Regions from separate parts of the Candidatus Contubernalis alkaliaceticus genome, predicted to be linked through region 1. Evidence: riboswitches for the same ligand, from Rfam matches in the RefSeq annotation. Region 1 holds a riboswitch; each other region holds the start of a gene.
The links. A riboswitch is a leader RNA that binds a small molecule or an ion and turns the genes downstream of it on or off. The one in region 1 is predicted to bind cyclic di-GMP.
Positions count from the first base shown of each region.

Region 2: another riboswitch for cyclic di-GMP. It lies ahead of HUE98_RS16075 (hypothetical protein); the one in region 1 lies ahead of HUE98_RS05680 (methyl-accepting chemotaxis protein).
Region 3: another riboswitch for cyclic di-GMP. It lies ahead of HUE98_RS09125 (CpaF family protein); the one in region 1 lies ahead of HUE98_RS05680 (methyl-accepting chemotaxis protein).

Region 1 is NZ_CP054699.1:1,191,306-1,197,122, reverse strand. It holds gene HUE98_RS05685 (chemotaxis protein CheW) at 1-276, opposite strand, end outside; gene HUE98_RS05680 (methyl-accepting chemotaxis protein) at 319-2,280, opposite strand; cyclic di-GMP riboswitch class I at 2,394-2,479, opposite strand; gene HUE98_RS05675 (sensor domain-containing diguanylate cyclase/phosphohydrolase) at 2,977-4,821, opposite strand; gene HUE98_RS05670 (HD-GYP domain-containing protein) at 4,845-5,817, opposite strand, start outside.
Region 2 is NZ_CP054699.1:3,259,034-3,264,850, reverse strand. It holds gene HUE98_RS16085 (S8 family serine peptidase) at 1-950, shown strand, start outside; gene HUE98_RS16080 (M23 family metallopeptidase) at 997-2,202, shown strand; cyclic di-GMP riboswitch class I at 2,310-2,402, shown strand; gene HUE98_RS16075 (hypothetical protein) at 2,468-2,683, shown strand; gene HUE98_RS16070 (hypothetical protein) at 2,801-4,102, opposite strand; gene HUE98_RS16065 (adenosylhomocysteinase) at 4,621-5,817, shown strand, end outside.
Region 3 is NZ_CP054699.1:1,828,286-1,834,102, forward strand. It holds gene HUE98_RS09105 (YheC/YheD family endospore coat-associated protein) at 1-145, shown strand, start outside; gene HUE98_RS09110 (YheC/YheD family protein) at 194-922, shown strand; gene HUE98_RS09115 (PIG-L deacetylase family protein) at 978-1,637, opposite strand; gene HUE98_RS18080 (RcpC/CpaB family pilus assembly protein) at 1,844-2,434, opposite strand; partial or broken gene HUE98_RS09125 (CpaF family protein) at 2,411-3,736, opposite strand; cyclic di-GMP riboswitch class I at 3,861-3,952, opposite strand; gene HUE98_RS09130 (pyridoxal phosphate-dependent aminotransferase) at 4,158-5,288, opposite strand; gene HUE98_RS09135 (DnaJ C-terminal domain-containing protein) at 5,497-5,817, shown strand, end outside.

The DNA.
Region 1 (5,817 bases):
TGTTTGATGACCGTTTATTTCTACGATGATAATTCTACTGTCACTGGTTCTGCATTCAGGCAAATTAAAACGTCTGCACAGGTCAATTACCGGTATTACTGTATTTCTTATATTAACTACTCCCTCTATAAAATCACTGGCGTGGGGTAATGAGGTTATGGGCAACAGTTTCAAAATTTCTTTGACACTATATATCCCGATGGCGTATTCTTCTTCCCTCAGCTTAAAAACTACAAACTGCTTATACTCTAAACCGGCTTTATTTTCAGTGTTCATAAATAACCTCCTCCTATGACTTTGTTTCCTTTTACTTTTAGCTTACGCCTGGTCATATTTAAAACGTTCCATGGATTTATAAAGCTCATCGGCAGAATTCCGTAAATCTTCTGCGGTTGCAGTAATCTCTTCCATGGAAGAGGACTGTTCCTCTGTAGAGGCTGCAATCTCCTGGCTTCCGGAACTAATCTGCTCCGCTGCCACAGTAACTTCAGTAATTTTTTCTACGATTCTCTGTACTTCTCCCACGATTTGGTTGAAGGTTTCACTGTTGGACATGATGACATCGGAACCTTCCCGGACTTTTTCTACCCCTTTGTCCATGCTTTCTACCGCACGGCCTGTCTCCTCCTGGGTTTCCTTGATTAATGCGGTGATGTCTACGGCAGCTTTTCCTGTCTGCTCTGCCAGCTTACGAACTTCTTCCGCTACCACCGCAAAACCCCGGCCCTGTTCTCCGGCCCGGGCGGCTTCTATGGCAGCATTCAAGGCCAAAAGGTTGGTCTGGTCTGCTACGGCGGTAATCATGCTGACTATATTTCCGATTTCTGAGGAACGGTTGTCCAGGCCTTCGATAATACTCCGCAGGCCCTCCACCATGTCATTAATATCCTTCATTTGAGTTACAGCATTTTTTATAGCTTCGGCACCTTCTGCGGCGCTCTCTGACACCTCTCTAGATATGTCAGCCATCTCCTGAGCACCGGTGCTGAGCTCCTGGCTGTTGCCGGCGAACTGGTTTGTGGTAGCGGCCACCTGCTCTAAGGTTGCGCTGGTGGACTCAGCGGCAGAAGATAATCCCTCGCTGGAATCCTTTACTCCCTGTGCTGTTTCGACTGCCTGCCGTATCAACTGGGATAGATTTGAATTCATGGTATTAAAGGCATTGGCCAGCTGACCGATTTCGTCTTTACGGTTCATTTCGGTCTGCACGGTGAAGTCCCCTTGGGCTACTTGATTGGCAATCTTAGTAATTTTTTGAATGGGATTGGCAATGCTGAGAGCTATGAAATACCCTAAAACAGCCACCATTAAGGCAGAGATGACAGCAACCATTACCATTAAGTTACGTAATATATCAACCCCGGCAAAGGCTTCCGCCTGGTCAATCATTACGACTAGGCCCATGGGCATGTCCCCTAGTTCTAGAACCTCTACAGTTCCCAAAACTGCATTACCCATGGTGTTTACATATTCACCTTGGGCACTGAAATCCAGGCTTCCGGAACTGATGGGTGCTGACAATACCTGTGCAGGCCAGGTAGTAACAGTCTGCTGCAGCACGGCTCCCTGGGATAATTCCCCATGCCTGAGGTTGCTGTGCAGCAGACCGTTAGAATCCACAAGGTAAGCATCCGCTGTTGACCCCAGATTCTCAAGTCCGTTATGAACTAACTGGTCAATTCCTTGAGCATTTACAGAAATGTTAAATGTACCAATTATGCTTCCCGATTGACCATCGCTTCTGACGGGAGATACGGCGGTCATAATGTTATCTAGAGCGACGTTGGAATAAAACAGGTCAGACCAGGCTACACGGCCGGCCAGGCCATCTTGAACATACTGCCGATCGGATAAATCAGCCCCCAAAAAATTGTTATCGGTGTTGGTGGTATATACCACTCTTCCGGTGGGGTCTGTTAAATAAAACAAGGCATAACCCATCTCTGCCAAAACCGCGCTGCTTATATCATCTAAAATCTCTACCCTTTCAAGCCAACGGGGGTCCTGGGTGTCCCATTCCACTTCACTTAAAATATTCATGCTCTGGTATACATCTCGGGTGGCAGCCAGCACCACAGCGTTATTTTTTACATCGTTAAAATAGGTGTCTAACTGTTCTTGTACCAGGCCGGCGTACATGTAATTGGCTGCTTCAATTTCCTCCTGAATGTTTGCACTGGCGCTGTTGTAAGAAATTACACTGATTGCAATAACCGGTACTAACCCGACCAATAAAAATAAAGAGATTAATTTAATTTTAAGGCTCATTTTTTTAAACATAAGATACTTCCCCTCCAATGAATTTAAAATAGTGCAAAAATAAAAAAACATGGCAGCGCCAGTTTTCTAAAAGCAAAAATTATAATTAGAAGAAACTATAATCTTTAGGAAAAGCTGGCAACCGGCTGTCTTCAGCATAAAAAGCTTTAGACCCTTGGTTTTGCGTCCCTGGTTTTCACCAGGTTTGCCTTTTTCAACTTATATATTATATTTTAACAGTTAAGCCTATCCCCCCTCATTCCAAATCAAATTCAAACCATGTCTAAAAGATTATTTGTTATGCCATAATATTCTAATATAATATATTCTATTAATACACAATATTTCCTTGTTGTATTTTGTCATTATATAAAAAAAAATGTCTAAAGATATTATTTGCTGTTACTAACAACAACGCATGCCCTTATAAACAAGTTTTATAAAAACGTCAATATTTAAGATAAAAAAACCATTATAAGTATTTTTATTGTTTTTTGCCCATTCAACTGCAATCCAAACTAATGTAATTGGTTTAGATTGCTAAAATGTTATATTAATGGATTATATTCTACAATTAAACATTATTTCCTTGTTACAATTTGTGGTAATTTTAGAATTTTTGTCGAAGAAATGACAAAGCCCCACCTACGCTAACGCTTAGAGGTGGGGATCTTATACCCTGAAAAAAAGAGATAAATTATTCCATATATATCTTAATCATTTTTCCAATACAGTGTTCTCTTCTAAAACCGCTAGAAAAACCTCCACCAACTCCGGATCAAACTGGCTTCCAGCACACCTTTTAACTTCAGCCGCAGCTTCTATTTGTGATAAAGGTTTTTTATAAGGTCTTCCGTTGGTCATTACATCATAGGCATCAACAATGGCTGTGATCCGAGCCAATAAAGGAATCTGCTGCTTTCTTAATCCTTCAGGGTAACCCTGCCCATCCCAGCGTTCATGATGGGAGATAATATCTTTTGCAACATGGGCAAATTCTTCCGTAGAACGAGCTATTCGATACCCTGTTTCAGGGTGCTTCTTAATAGCTGTCCATTCTTCTTCGGTTAAACTGTCCTTTTTCGTTAGGATTTCCTCAGAAATAGTAATTTTGCCTATATCATGCAGATAAATAAGAAGAGTTAACCTGTCCAATTCTGTTTCCGATAGATTAAACTTTTTGCCAATTTTTAAAGCCATATCCTGCATACGCCGGGCATGTTCCTCTGTCTCATAACTCTTTTCTTCCAGGGTTTTCAGTAGAGCATTTAGCACCGAACTCCTGACACTTCTACTTTCAGCCAGCTTATGTTTATACATATTGTCTTCAGCCTGTTTTAAAATCTCCGCAAGACAATCCTTCTCCCCCATCTGCTTACAAGCAATACCTAAGGCTATAGATAGAGGCACCGTTTTAACAAATGTTTTTTCACAATAAGATATAATTCTTTTACATATTCCCAGAGCATCTTCCTTTGTAACTTGGGGCAGAAGGACTACAAATTCATCCCCCCCCCAGCGGGCTATTATATCTTCTTGGCGGCAGGATTTCCTGAGGATATCAGCAGTACTTATCAGCATCTCGTCCCCTACACTGTGTCCATAGGTATCATTTACTAATTTAAGGCCGTTTAAATCCCCCATTATTATACTGATAGGCAGCTGACGGTCTGTATCCAACCTCTGCATTTCTTGCTCCATATATGCCCGATTATAAAGCCCCGTAGTAATGTCATGAAAACTTATGTAACGAATCTTATCTTCTGCCAGCTTACGCTCAGTAATGTTAACAGCAGCTAACAAAATACCGTCTACCTCTCCAGTAAGGTCATACAACGGCGCCAGGGAAAGGCTGACAAAGATAGGTGAACCGTCTTTCCTGAAACAATTTAATTCAAAATCATTAATTGATTTTCTCTCTACAATTACTTTGTTGCATTGATCATAAATACTGTTATGGATATCATACATGAAAAGGGAAACATCTTTTTCCAGCACTTCTTTTTCCGACCAACCAAAAATCCGTTCTGCCGCAGAGCTCCAGCTCTTCACCATGTGCAAAGAATTAAGGGAAATAAAAGCTACCGGTGAAGCATGGATTAATCCCCTGTACTTTTCTCCAATTTCCTGTAGTGCTTTCTTGGATTCCCTGTATTTGGTTACATCAGTTCCAGTCATAACAAAATATTTTATCGTGCCGTCCAGCTCCAACAAAACATTATAAGTCCAAAGTATTGTATAGATTAAACCATCTATTCCAATAAACTGTGTCTCTGATTCAAAGGGGTAATCTATCGGCTCCAAACTCATAAAGAAGGCTTTGTAGAGTTCTCTTTCCTCCGGCAGACAAAAAACATCCCAGTAATCCTTTTCTTTTGCCTCAGAAAAAGCAAGCCCGGTAATACTTTCACAGGCACGGTTATAACGAATGATCTTACCCCAATTATTGAGAACAATAACCAGGCTGCTGATGGTATCGTTCACAGCAGAAATGAAATCCCGTTCTTCCTGAAGGGTAAGTTTCTCTATATATTTATTATCTTTATCCCGATCAGCTTCCATACATCTTCCCCCTCCAGTAGACTTTATTCCTTTACTTTGACAATAGTTAAATCTAACACTCTTGACAAATCAATATCGTAGGGAGCAGGATGAGATGCCAGATCCTCCCCTGTATATAATATCCTGACTACGGGCCGCAAGGTAAAGCCCGGAGTATTAGCGATTACCAACCCGCTTTCCCCATTATTTAAGAATACGTGAAAACCTACAGGGTAAGCAGCTATGTTTGCAAGAAAGTGATTTAATATATTTAAATCGAAGAGTTCCCCCCCCCAGGAAAAAAGCATTTCTACCGCCTGATGGGGCTGAAAAGCCTTTCGATAAGGCCTGTCTGAAGTGAGAGCATCATAAACATCTGCAACAGCCAAAATTTGGGCCAGGGGATTAATGTTTTTACCTCTAAGCCCCTGGGGGTAACCCTTTCCTTGATACCGTTCATGATGTTGTAAAATTATTGCCCCTGACACAGAAGAAAAAAAAGAGGTTTTCTTAAAAATTTCATAACCGTAAAATGGATGATTTTTAATGGTTTCGTATTCATCATTTGTCAAGTCACCGGGCTTTTGCAAAATATTTTCCGGTACAGCGGCTAACCCTATATCGTGAAGCAGGGCACCTGTAGCCAGGCTTTTTAAAGATGCAGTGTCGTATTTCATTTTAACTGCCACAAGAGTTGCCAGCACACAACAATTGACACTATGTGCAAACTTATAGTCATCTTTACACCGAATATCCATTAATTGAGCCAGCATTTCTTTATTGTCTAGAAGTTCCTCTACAATTTTAGAAACCGTTTGAAGTATTTTTTCACCTTTAACATTAAGCCCTTTTTTTTGAATTTTGGAACTCTTTACCTCTTTCATACAGTCCTTAATCAATGAACAGGCTTCACGGCGAGTATCTTCGCTAATTACATCACATAATACTACATCATCCATTCTGCTGTCCTCTACATAAATATAATTTACACCCAGGCGTTTCAAGTAGGTAAGGTAC
Region 2 (5,817 bases), 1.5 Mb from region 1:
TGATTAAAGCCTTAGACCCTGACCTTTCTAATCTGGAAATAAGGGAAACTATATTGGACAATGTAGACACCATTTCTTCCTTAGAAGGAAAGGTATCTACCGGGGGGAGAATAAACGCCAGGAAAGCCCTGGAGTCCCTGGTGCCGATAACCGGAGTAAGCCTTAACAAAACAGCTTTAACCCTGGTTGAGGGGGAAACAGATACCCTTATTGCCAATATTGAGCCGGCAGAAGCAAGCCAGGAAGTAATATGGACTTCCAGCAATCCGGCTGCAGCCACAGTAGACAATCAGGGCCGGGTAACAGCGGTATCCAAAGGTACAGCTGTAATAAAAGCTGTTAGTGCAGCTAATTCTGAAATTTGGTCTACCTGTGATGTTACTGTTACAGAATTTAATGTCACCCTGGGTGTCCATAGGGTTAATGCCACCACGCTGCAGCTGACCGCAGGCTCGTCTGCAGGGAATACTCTCTATCGTTTTGATGTAAGAGAAATGGACAGCGGTGGTGGTTACAGGATGATAAGAGATTACTCTACAGAAAATAATTTTACCTGGGAAGGTGCTCAGGACGGTGTTATTTATGAGATCGTCGTTCATGGGTTATCCGGCCTGGCCTATTCCGGATGCTATGTGGTTTTTGGAAACACTGTGCCTTTGCCGGGGGATACTTTTCAGGGCATAAATATGCAGGTTCATTCTGTGGGGGATAAAGTACATATTACCGCTTTGCCCCAGGGGGGTACCAATTTAATTTATGCCCTTCAATTTAGGGAAATGGGCGGTGATTATAGTATTTTGGACTCATCTAATCCCTATCAGGCTTCCCCTAGTTTTATAAGAGATCTGGAATACGGTGAATATGAGATTGTGGTTCATGGAATTGATGTGGCTGAAGGCTCATTGATTTATTATGGAGCTTACACTCCCTTTATTCATGCTGCTCCTTAAAGCATAACGAAGTCATAGGGACCAGGAGAAGAGGTAAATATTTACTATGAAAAAGGATTATAGTAAGAAAATTACAACATCAGTATTAATCGTTATGATTCTGTGGACGCTGGTGCCTGTAACTGCACAAACAGGGGAACTGAAGGTCAGCCTTGGAGTGGAGCGAATCAATGCAAATACATTACAGTTAACAGCAGATTCAGCAGGGGCCAACAATTTTAGTTACCGGTTTGACATGAGGATTATGGGTACCGGGGAGGACTATACTATCATAAGAGACTTTTCCTCCGAACCCATTTTTACCTGGGGAGGTGCCCGAGATGGAGAGCTTTACGAAATTGTAGTTCATGGGGTATCAGAACAGGGTTACATAGGATGTTACTGTGTATTTGGGAATACAGACCATTCTGCCATTAATTTATTAACAGGTTTGAACATGGAAATTCATGCTGAGGGCAATGCAGTTCATGTTACCGCTGTGCCCCAGGGGGGCACCCATGTAATCTACGCCCTTCAGTACAGAAAAGTTGGGGATAATAATTATAATGAACTGAACGCCTCTAATCCGTATCAGGTTTCTCCGTCTTTCATTAAGCCCCTGGATAATGGAGATTACGAAATTGTTGTACATGCCATAGATATGGCCGGTGGCTTAATAACTTATTACGGAGCCTACAGGCCTTTTACTCTTCCAGCAGAAGAGAGCCCGGGAACAGATCCTCATTTCTGGGAAAGCAGAAAAAGCACATGGATTCATCCTCTTAAAAATGGTTGGGACATGAGGCATGATCCTACCATTGGGGGAAGGCAGTTTGGCGCCCCCAGGGGAAACAGCGCGCATGCCGGAATAGATTTTATAGCAGATCCGGGCACACAGGTAATAGCTATGACTGATGGTACAGTTATCAACATTTATAATTTTTATGCTGGTACCCAGGCGGTGGAGGTAAAAAACACTGACGGTACCGTTATTCGTTATGGTGAAATCAATCCTCAAGTTAATATAGGGACTGCTGTTAAGCAGGGAGATTTAATTGGATGTATTATTCCTAATAATCTCGATGGGCTTTCCATGCTGCACTTAGAAATTTATTTAGGATTTGATAAAAACAATCAAGTTGTTACCGGTCCACTTACTCAAGTATCTAATTCCACTGAATACTGGTATGTTCTTATGCGCAACTACCTGCGAAGAGCTGATTTAATTGACCCTACGGAAGCAAAGGACCTGACAATTAAATATTCGCCTTAACTGTAAAGGGGTTTACTTTTTTTGCAATATTTATAAAAAAATTAAAAGGTATTTAAAGGGAAATCTATTGTTAAGATGGAATAATAATCTATAAGAAAATGAATACAAATAGATAAGGGCAAAACCATTGAAAGATGGTGACGCAAAGCTATGGGTCTATAGCCTCGAAGTAATCGGGGGATGACTGCCAGGCTGCCAAAAATTAATATATTGGAGCCTGGCTTTTTATTTTAATTTGATCTTTGAGTTGGGGAGGATGATTGTTTTGGCCCATAATAATAACCTTTCTGTGGAGGAATTGATTGGAGTTTTGCAGAGCTTTGGTTACAGTGGAAGAAGAATAAACAAGATGCTTATGAGTCATTTTGGCAGCACAGATTTAAGAGGCATGAGTGTTGAGGAACATCAAAAAGTAAAAGATATTTTAAATTATTACATAGATTTTGCCCAAAAGTGCATGGGTGTGATTAATTCAGAATAATTTTAAAAAACATTTTTGGGCTGATGACACGAAGCTTACAGAAAAAGCAGAGCCTTCCCTAAATTAAGAAGTCAGCAGCCCGTAGGGCTGCTGACTTCTTTGGCGGTATTGATTTTTTTATCCCGGCCCCGATCCCGGTGGTTCCGGCCCTGGTGGTTCCGGCTCCGGCTCAGGTTCCGGTTCCGGCCCTGGTGGTTCCGGCTCCGGCTCAGGTTCCGGTTGTGGTTCAGGTTGCGGCTCCGGTTGCGGCTCCGGCCTTGGGGCAGGCCTTGGTTCCGGCTCTGGTTCAGGTTCCGGCTCCGGTTCAGGCTCTGGTTCAGGTTCCGGAATATTGACGCTGGTGGTAACCGGGGAGGAATAGACACCCTTGCCGTTAAAAACGATAAGGGTATACGTATAGGTGCTGGCAGCAATAAAATTGTGTTCGTCTAGATACTCAAGGCCTGAAAGAATTTTTATTAAACGTTTTTTGCCTTGTTCATGGGAACGGAAAAGGTAGTAACGGGGTGATGTTTCACCGCCTCTTTCCCAGCTCAAATATACGTTTTCATCGGTGCTGTTATAACTGGACTTGAAATTAATAGGAGAAGCAGGTTTCTGAATGGGTATAGCAACCTGGACTCCCTCTGCTTGATGATGACTTATAGGAGGATGTTCCAGGGTAACTCCGTTTACATTAATGATAGCCAGATTAACAGTCCCATTTCCTGTTATTTCAGCCTTGGAATTAATAATAAGCCTTTCTACTGCAGCCTGCTCCAGGAGACTAACAAAGGCACCTTCTGTATGCTCCTCTATTTTTAAAAGTATTATCATTCCCCTTGAAACAATTAAGTTTGCGTTTTTATTTTTTATAGAAATACTATTACAATCAGCTGCTGTTTCTATTTTTTCACTGGTAGCTGCTATTAAGTTGCTGAAACCTATGCCGGTTTCTGTAGTTAGATTATCCTCTGTAAGCGTTGCCCCACTTCCCAAGGTGGTTACCTTAACATAAGTGCTGCCCCGAGCCTGTATATTTGTACTTCCTTCCCGGGCGTTGAGATACAGCCTATCAATGAAAGAGTCCTCTAATACTAAATTTTTCACGCTGCCTGTAATGGCCAGAACACCGGAAACGTTAACATTTTGCAGAATCAAACTTTCTCCTGCTGTTTTTGCCGACAGGTAGAGATTCCCGGTAATATCTGTATTCCTAAGGGTTACATCTGCTGCCTTGATGGTCAGGTCTCCCTCTATTTTTTCCCGTTTGTCCTGGGGGCCGTGAATGCCGTCAGAATCGATGTATACTATTTCCGTAAGACTCCTACAGCCCAATATATAGGTCCCGGCTAAAACTAAGAGACATAAAGTCAAGGCAAAGCAAAAACATCTTTTTGCAGTAAACTTATTTTTTCTTTCTAAAATTTTGGGGGTCATTTCTTTCTCCTTTTTATTTTTGCCGCTCTTCTTGTACTTCTTCAGGCCTTTTTTTGATAAACATAAATAAGGGCTTTTTGAATTTATCAGCTAATACTTATGGAAGAAGAAGTTAAAAACTATGAATAGATAATGTCAGGATTGTAGACATGATGGATTTCTTTATTACTGTTCTACAAGTTTTCAAATATTTCCTCTATGAATACCTGATTATCTCTGAACAAATTATTAAAATTGTCTGCTATCCAACTTCCAAACAGAAATAATACACAGAAGAATATAGCCATAAATCACCAATTGGTATAAAATAATTGTAATGATTCAAAACTCTTTAATTATAGTAAAAGGATAGATGGCTAAAGGTAGATAGCGGTATATGATACATCTCATAGGGAAGATTACATGATTAAGCCCATATCTCTCTTTTTACGGTAAGTTTGGGAAAACTCTAAAGGGATAACAAGGTTTATAGGTAACCTAAAAAACCTAAATATATTATGCAAGGATGAAGGTAAACAATGAAGGAACTGGTGTTAACTACAGGGGATCAAAAGCTTAATTGGGCAGGTAAGCATATGCCGGTTTTACAGGTGATTGAGGAACGTTTTTTGAGGGAAAAACCCTTTAAAGGAATTAAAATTGCGGTATGTATCCATTTGGAGGCTAAGACTGCCCGTCTTTGTGAAGTCCTCCAGTCTGGAGGTGCAGAAGTTTTTTTGGCCGGCAGTAATCCTTTATCTACCCAGGACGATGTAGCCCAGGCCATCGCCCGGAGGGGAGTAGCTGTATTTGCAAAGTACGGCTGTAGTGAGGATGAATATCTACATTTTTTAGAGGAATTAATCAAAGCTGAGCCCAACATTATATTGGACGATGGCGGGGATGTTATTCACATGATTCACGAAAGATATCCGGAATATATACCCCAGGTTATAGGGGGATGTGAGGAAACTACTACCGGGGTTATACGTATGAAGGCCAGGGATAAAGCCGGCCATTTGAAATTCCCTATGATTTCGGTCAATGATGCCATGAGCAAGTATCTGTTTGATAATCGATATGGCACCGGGCAGTCTGTTTGGACGGGTATTATGCAGACTACCAATTTGCTGGTAGCCGGGAAGACTGTAGTGGTGGCAGGATATGGTTGGTGCGGTAAAGGCGTGGCCAGTAAGGCAAAGGGGTTGGGTGCCGATGTCATTGTAACGGAGATAGACCCTTTAAAAGCCATTGAAGCGGTGATGGATGGTTTTCAGGTTATGCCCATGAAGGATGCCTGTCCCCTGGGGGATATTCATGTTACTGTAACCGGCTGTTGTGAAGTAATTAGCAGGGAGCATTTTGACCTGTTGAAGGAAGGGGCCATCTTGACCAATGCCGGCCATTTTAATGTAGAGGTTGATTTTGAGGCTTTGGAAAAGTATGCGGTGGAGAAAAGAGAAGTGCGTAAAAATGTGATGGAGTATACACTGCCCGGGGGGAAGCGGGTATTTCTCATTGCCGAAGGGAGATTGGTAAATCTAGCTTCCGGGGATGGCCATCCGGTGGAGATTATGGATACCTCTTTTGCGCTGCAGGCACTTTGTGCGGAATACCTGGTGAACCATAAATTAGAAGCCGGCGTATATGATGTGACGGAGGAAATCGATGGGGAGGTAGCCAGGTTAAAACTGCACACCCTGGGATTTGAGATTGATTCTTTAACTCCTAAGCAG
Region 3 (5,817 bases), 640 kb from region 1:
AGTATGGTTAATTGAGTGTAATGCTAAGTCTGCCAAAGTTTCTTTGTGTAATACAGGGGATAAAGAAACAATTGAAAAAGCATTCCTTAATCCCTTGGAGTATGCAAAGTATATCAGCTGTGAGTTAAATAACGCCGCAGGTTAAAAAAAATCTTAAGAATGGAGTGAAATTTATACAAAGGAATTGATTTATATGACACGTTACCAGGTTGTCCGCAGTAAACTAAAAAAAACCAGGGTTATGCAGAGTGACGATAATTTATGTAAATTCATTCCAAAAACAATAATATATAATAAAAGTAATTTAATCGAGATGTTAAACAGTTATTGCCTAATATTTGTTAAACCCGACCGCGGAAGAAAAGGGTTAAAAGTAGCTGGGATTAAAAGATATAATGAACATTTTATAGTCCACTACAATTGCAACAGATTATTAATGAAAGAAATTTCAAATGTTAACGACTTTGTTAAGGTACTTTCCGGCGGTAAAAAATTCTTAATTCAGCAGGGAATTGATGTCCTGCAAATTAATGAGAGACCTTTTAATTTAAGGATATGGGTACAGAAACCGTATAATGCTTGGGAGATAACCGGTATTACTGCTGTACTGGCTGCACCCAAAAGAGTAGTAACAAATTACCGCCAGGGAGGAACACTTTTACCTTTTAAAGAGGTCATTAATAAGACGGGTGCTGATTTCAGGGAAATTAAAGAATTAACATCAATGCTTTATCACATTGGGGATCATACAGCAAAGGTCTTGAATAAAGAATATAGCAATTTAAGGGAATTAGGTATTGATATCGGTCTTGACCAAAGGTTTTGGCCATGGATAATAGAAGTGAACACAAAACCCAGGATTATTATTGGAAATGCTAAAATACTACAGTACCATAGAATAATCATTGATAGTTTAATATAAATAGAAGAACCTGCGGCAAATTAGAATCATGTCTTAGGAGATTTATCAAATATAATTATTTATTTACCTTTAATACTTGAAATAATTCCCATTTCTTTTCTTTGCTGACCAAAATATCATTTTTTTCGTATAATTTTTTTATAGATTTTAGATGATTAATATTTTCGATTTGAGATTTATGTAGTTTTAATGCTTTTTCCTTTAATTCAAAATAATTTGATATATCTTCTTTAAAAGTTACGACTGGTAATGGCGTCCAAGTTTCATAACACAAGACTTTTCTCACCATCCATGGTGGCCTGTCAAACTCAAAAAGAATTGGCAGGCCAGCTCTTTTTATAGCTTCAATAACAATTTCATTAGTTTTTTTATGATCTCTATGCCCATCATTAATATGTGGAACATACACCACACAGGGTTTTTCAATTTTAATAATATTTGTAACACTGTATATATTTTTTTCATTACAGCATAATAAGCCATCCTGATTTCTAAGATAGATTAGTTTATTTATACCGATTAATTTAGCTGCTTCTCTAGACTCATTTTCTCGAATCTTGGCAAGTTTTTCCTTTGAGTATCTTTTGCTGCCAGCATCTCCAGAAGTCATATACACTGCGGTAACTTGGCTGCCTCTCTTGACATGTTTAGCCAGACTTCCTCCACAGCCTATCAGATCATCATCTGGATGGGGAGCAAAAACTAAAACTTTCATTATACTCCCTCCTTGAATTAACTATTTCTTTCATTAACACTTAAATAATTATATGTTTGAAATATATAAAATTCCAATATTATACTTTGTATACTATTCCATCACCATAGAAACTGGAACTAATTATTTAATTCCTATGAAATTGTCAAGGCTAACTGGCTTTTAGTATCTCTTAAAAAAAGCCACTCCATTTCCATGGAAAGGCTTTAATGTGTCCTTACTGTTATATAGAAAGTTCCTTTCACGCTGGCATATACTAGTTTTTCTGCCTGTTCAGGGGTTGCTGCAATAAATATAACCTCAGGTTTTCCGGGAGATCCCTCTAAGGTTTCAGTTTTCCATGGATCCGACAGAACCAATGCATTTTCAACAATGGTGGAAGCAGAAAGCCCTCTGTTATCCCTTTCATCAGCATAAACAACTAGAATATCTACTTTACTGCCATAACTAATGAAATTGGCTATTGGCTCTAACCCGCTGACCGATATATTAATACCCCTCATATTTTCCGGTATTAAGCTGCAGAGGTTTCTCTCTCGATCTCTGTAAAACCCTGTTGGTTGTGTTTCGTTCACCTGAGAAAAGCAGGTAGAACCAGTTGATGTTAGTGGAACTTCCAGTTCTTCTAAAGCAAAAATATCCGGCCGGACCACTTTACCAGATTCTCCTGATGAATTTTTTTCTGGCTCATGGAATGCCTGGTAATCTGGTTCAGACTCAATGACATTATTTTGCTGTTTCCATTCAGGTATTCTTTCTATAGAAAAATCTTCTCCCCGTAGAAGAATTTTTTCCATACATTGAGGAACGATACCTGTAGGTTTGTGTTTCCCTTGAACCATACCTTCCGGATCTGTTCCTTTTTGCTCATAGACAAAAATATCCTGGGTTTTAATATTATCATCTTCCATACCTATAAGCTCAGTAATTTTTGTAATTTTCCTGGTTCCATCAGACATACGAGCCTGTTGAACAATAATATTAACAGATGAAGCTATCTGTTCCCTTATGGCACAAAGAGGTAATTCCATTCCCGCCATTAGTACCATAGTTTCCAAACGTACTATTGCATCTCGAGGACTGTTGGCATGGAGTGTGGAAATTGAACCATCATGACCGGTATTCATGGCCTGAAGCATGTCCAGTGTCTCTCCTCCCCGAACTTCTCCCACTACGATACGATCTGGTCTCATTCGCAAACAGTTACGGACCAGTTCTCTAATGGAATACTCTCCTTTTCCCTCAATATTAGCAGACCTGCTTTCCAAAGTAATGACGTGTTCCTGTCGAAGCTGAAGTTCTGCCGTATCTTCAATGGTTACTATTCTTTCCCCCTCAGGAATAAAGCTGGAAAGGACATTCAGCGTAGTAGTTTTGCCACTGCCAGTTCCCCCGGATACAATAATGTTCAACCTTGTCCTAACACAGGCTTCAAGAAAATCAATCATATCCTTGGTTATACTATTGAAGTTAATCAAATCTTCCGTCTGAAAGGGATCTGTAGAAAATTTTCGGATAGTCAGTGAAGGCCCTGTTATTGACAAGGGTGAAATAACTGCATTCACCCTTGAACCATCAGGCAGCCGGGCATCAACGGCGGGACTGCTCTCATCAATCCTTCTGCCCAGAGGGTTAATTATTTTATTAATAATGTGCAGTACATGGTCATCATCCCGGAAACTTACGTCGGTTTTGTGAAGCTTCCCACCCTTTTCCACGTAAATTTTATCAGATCCGTTAACCATTATTTCTGTAACGTTGGGATCACTAATTAGATTATTTATGGGGCCAAAACCGAACATTTCATTTGTAACATACTCAATTACTTTCTGTTTTTCTCCTTGGGATAGGGGTATTCTGTTTTCCATTAATATTTCATTCAGAGATTCAAGAACTTTTTCATCAAACTGCTTTTTTTGAAACTCATTGATATTATCCATTTGGATATGCTCGTCTAGTGTATCAATTACTTGTCGGAGCGTCTGATTAGCAATCTGATCCATTTCCTTTTTTTTATGAGTATTAACTGTTTTTTGTTTCTCTAATTGTGACTGTGTTGATTTTACTTCGTTTAGCTTGTATGTACTTTTTGAAAACATAAATTATCCCCCTTTCCAAAGATTAATTTTTTAATGGTGAAAGGTCTTTCTAATTTATTTTTTGTAAAATAAAAAACCCGACAGGCCGGGTTTACAGGTTATTTTCATACATAAAAATTCCTGTATAGGCGGCCAAGGCAATCATAGTTCCTTTATAAGGAACCTTAGATCCTGACTTTGCGTCCCAACCTTTCGGAAGGTTTGCCCTTTACTTTCAGGAATAAAGTTAATAAATAGTATTTAATACAAATAATATACACTCTATCACATTATAACATGTCCGTTACTTTTTGTCTAATTTAAGCTAACCCGAGATCCCAATAGATTATGGGAGGACTGCTTACGGTAATTTTTTAGCTAGAATTTAGAACACAGAAAAAGCACTGATAGAGATTCACAAGGGTTCCCCTCAACAATTTACTTATATTTGTATACGATCATTTAAATAATTTTCCAGTCTGTTCATCCCCTCAGCAATATTTTCCAGGGAGTTGGCATAGGAAATACGCAGGTATCCCTCACCATTTGACCCAAAATCAATTCCAGGAGTAAGGGCTACCTTGGCCTTTTTTAGGATTTCAAAGGAAAAAGTATAAGAATCAGTAGTGTATTTACTTATATTGGCCAGTGCGTAAAATGCACCAGTGGGTGGCACCTTAGCGGCAATTCCCATAGCCTTTAGTCGAGTCAACAGATAAAGCCGTCTTTGGTTATAAACCTTTGTCATCTCTTCAACTTCTTTTTGACAATATTTTAAGGCAGCACGGCCGGCCTCCTGCACAAAGGAGGTGACGCTAATAAATATGTTCTGCTGCAGTACCTGCATATAACGGATGTATTCCGGCGGAGCAATCAGGTAACCCAGGCGCCATCCGGTCATGGCATATTTTTTTGAAAAACTATTTATCACAATAGCCCGGTCTGTAAATTCCAGGATGCTGTGGTCCCGGCTTTCATAATTCAATCCATGATATACTTCATCAGAAATAATGCAGCATCCAATATCAGCTATTTTTTTCAGTTCTTCCGGTGAAAAAACGTTTCCCGTGGGGTTACAGGGAGAATTAATCAAAACTGCCTTGGTAGTAGGAGTCAGCTGTTTAATTAATTCTTCAGGTCTATACTTAAACCCATCCTCTTCCTTCACACTAACTTCCCGGGGAGTGCCCCCGGAGAAACGAATAAAATTAGGGTAACAGGCGTAATGAGGATTAGATATCACTATCTCCCCTCCCTCTACCAGTAAAGTTGAAAAAGCTATGAGCATGGCCGGGGAAGCTCCAGAGGTAATGATCACCTGTTCAGGAGAAATATTTACTCCATAATTTTGATCATAATAATGAGCAATATCTTCCCTTAGATCCCATTTCCCCAGACTGTGAGTGTATTGGGTATCCCCATCTTTAATAGCTTTAATGACTGCTTCTTTCACCGGTTCCGGAGTATTAAAGTCAGGTTCTCCAATTTCTAAGTGTATTATATTTTCTCCTCGGGCCTCCATCTGCTTGGCTTTTTCTAAAACCTCCATAACCATAAATGGTTTTATTTCCATTTACAATCTCCTTCTCTCTCTTTAAATTCATCATATTTACAATTATTAAATTTCTCTAAAGGTTGTTTTAATCCCTCTAGACAGCATTGTTTTTACTGTGTAATTTTAGTATAATTTCATTTAGAATAAAGTAACTATAAAGATTAATGAACAATCATTTAGTTTAATAGTTGCGGAAATTACTATATATGTTGAGGGGTAGCAGACCATGGGAGTAAAATATCAAGACTATTATAAATTATTAGGCATAGAACGAAGTGCCTCAGAAAAAGAAATTAGAAATGCCTACAGAAAATTGGCCAGGGAAAGCCATCCCGATCTTCAGCCCAAGGAAAAGAAAAAAGAAGCGGAAGAAAAGTTTAAGCTGATTAACGAAGCCTATGAGGTTTTGAAAGATCCAGAAAAAAGAAAGCTGTATGATCGCTTTGGCGCCGACTGGAAGCATGGGGAAGATTTCTCTGCCCAACAACAGCAGTGGAATACTGAACACAGAAGCAGCACCCATTCCTTTGACTTCGGTTCAGAATCC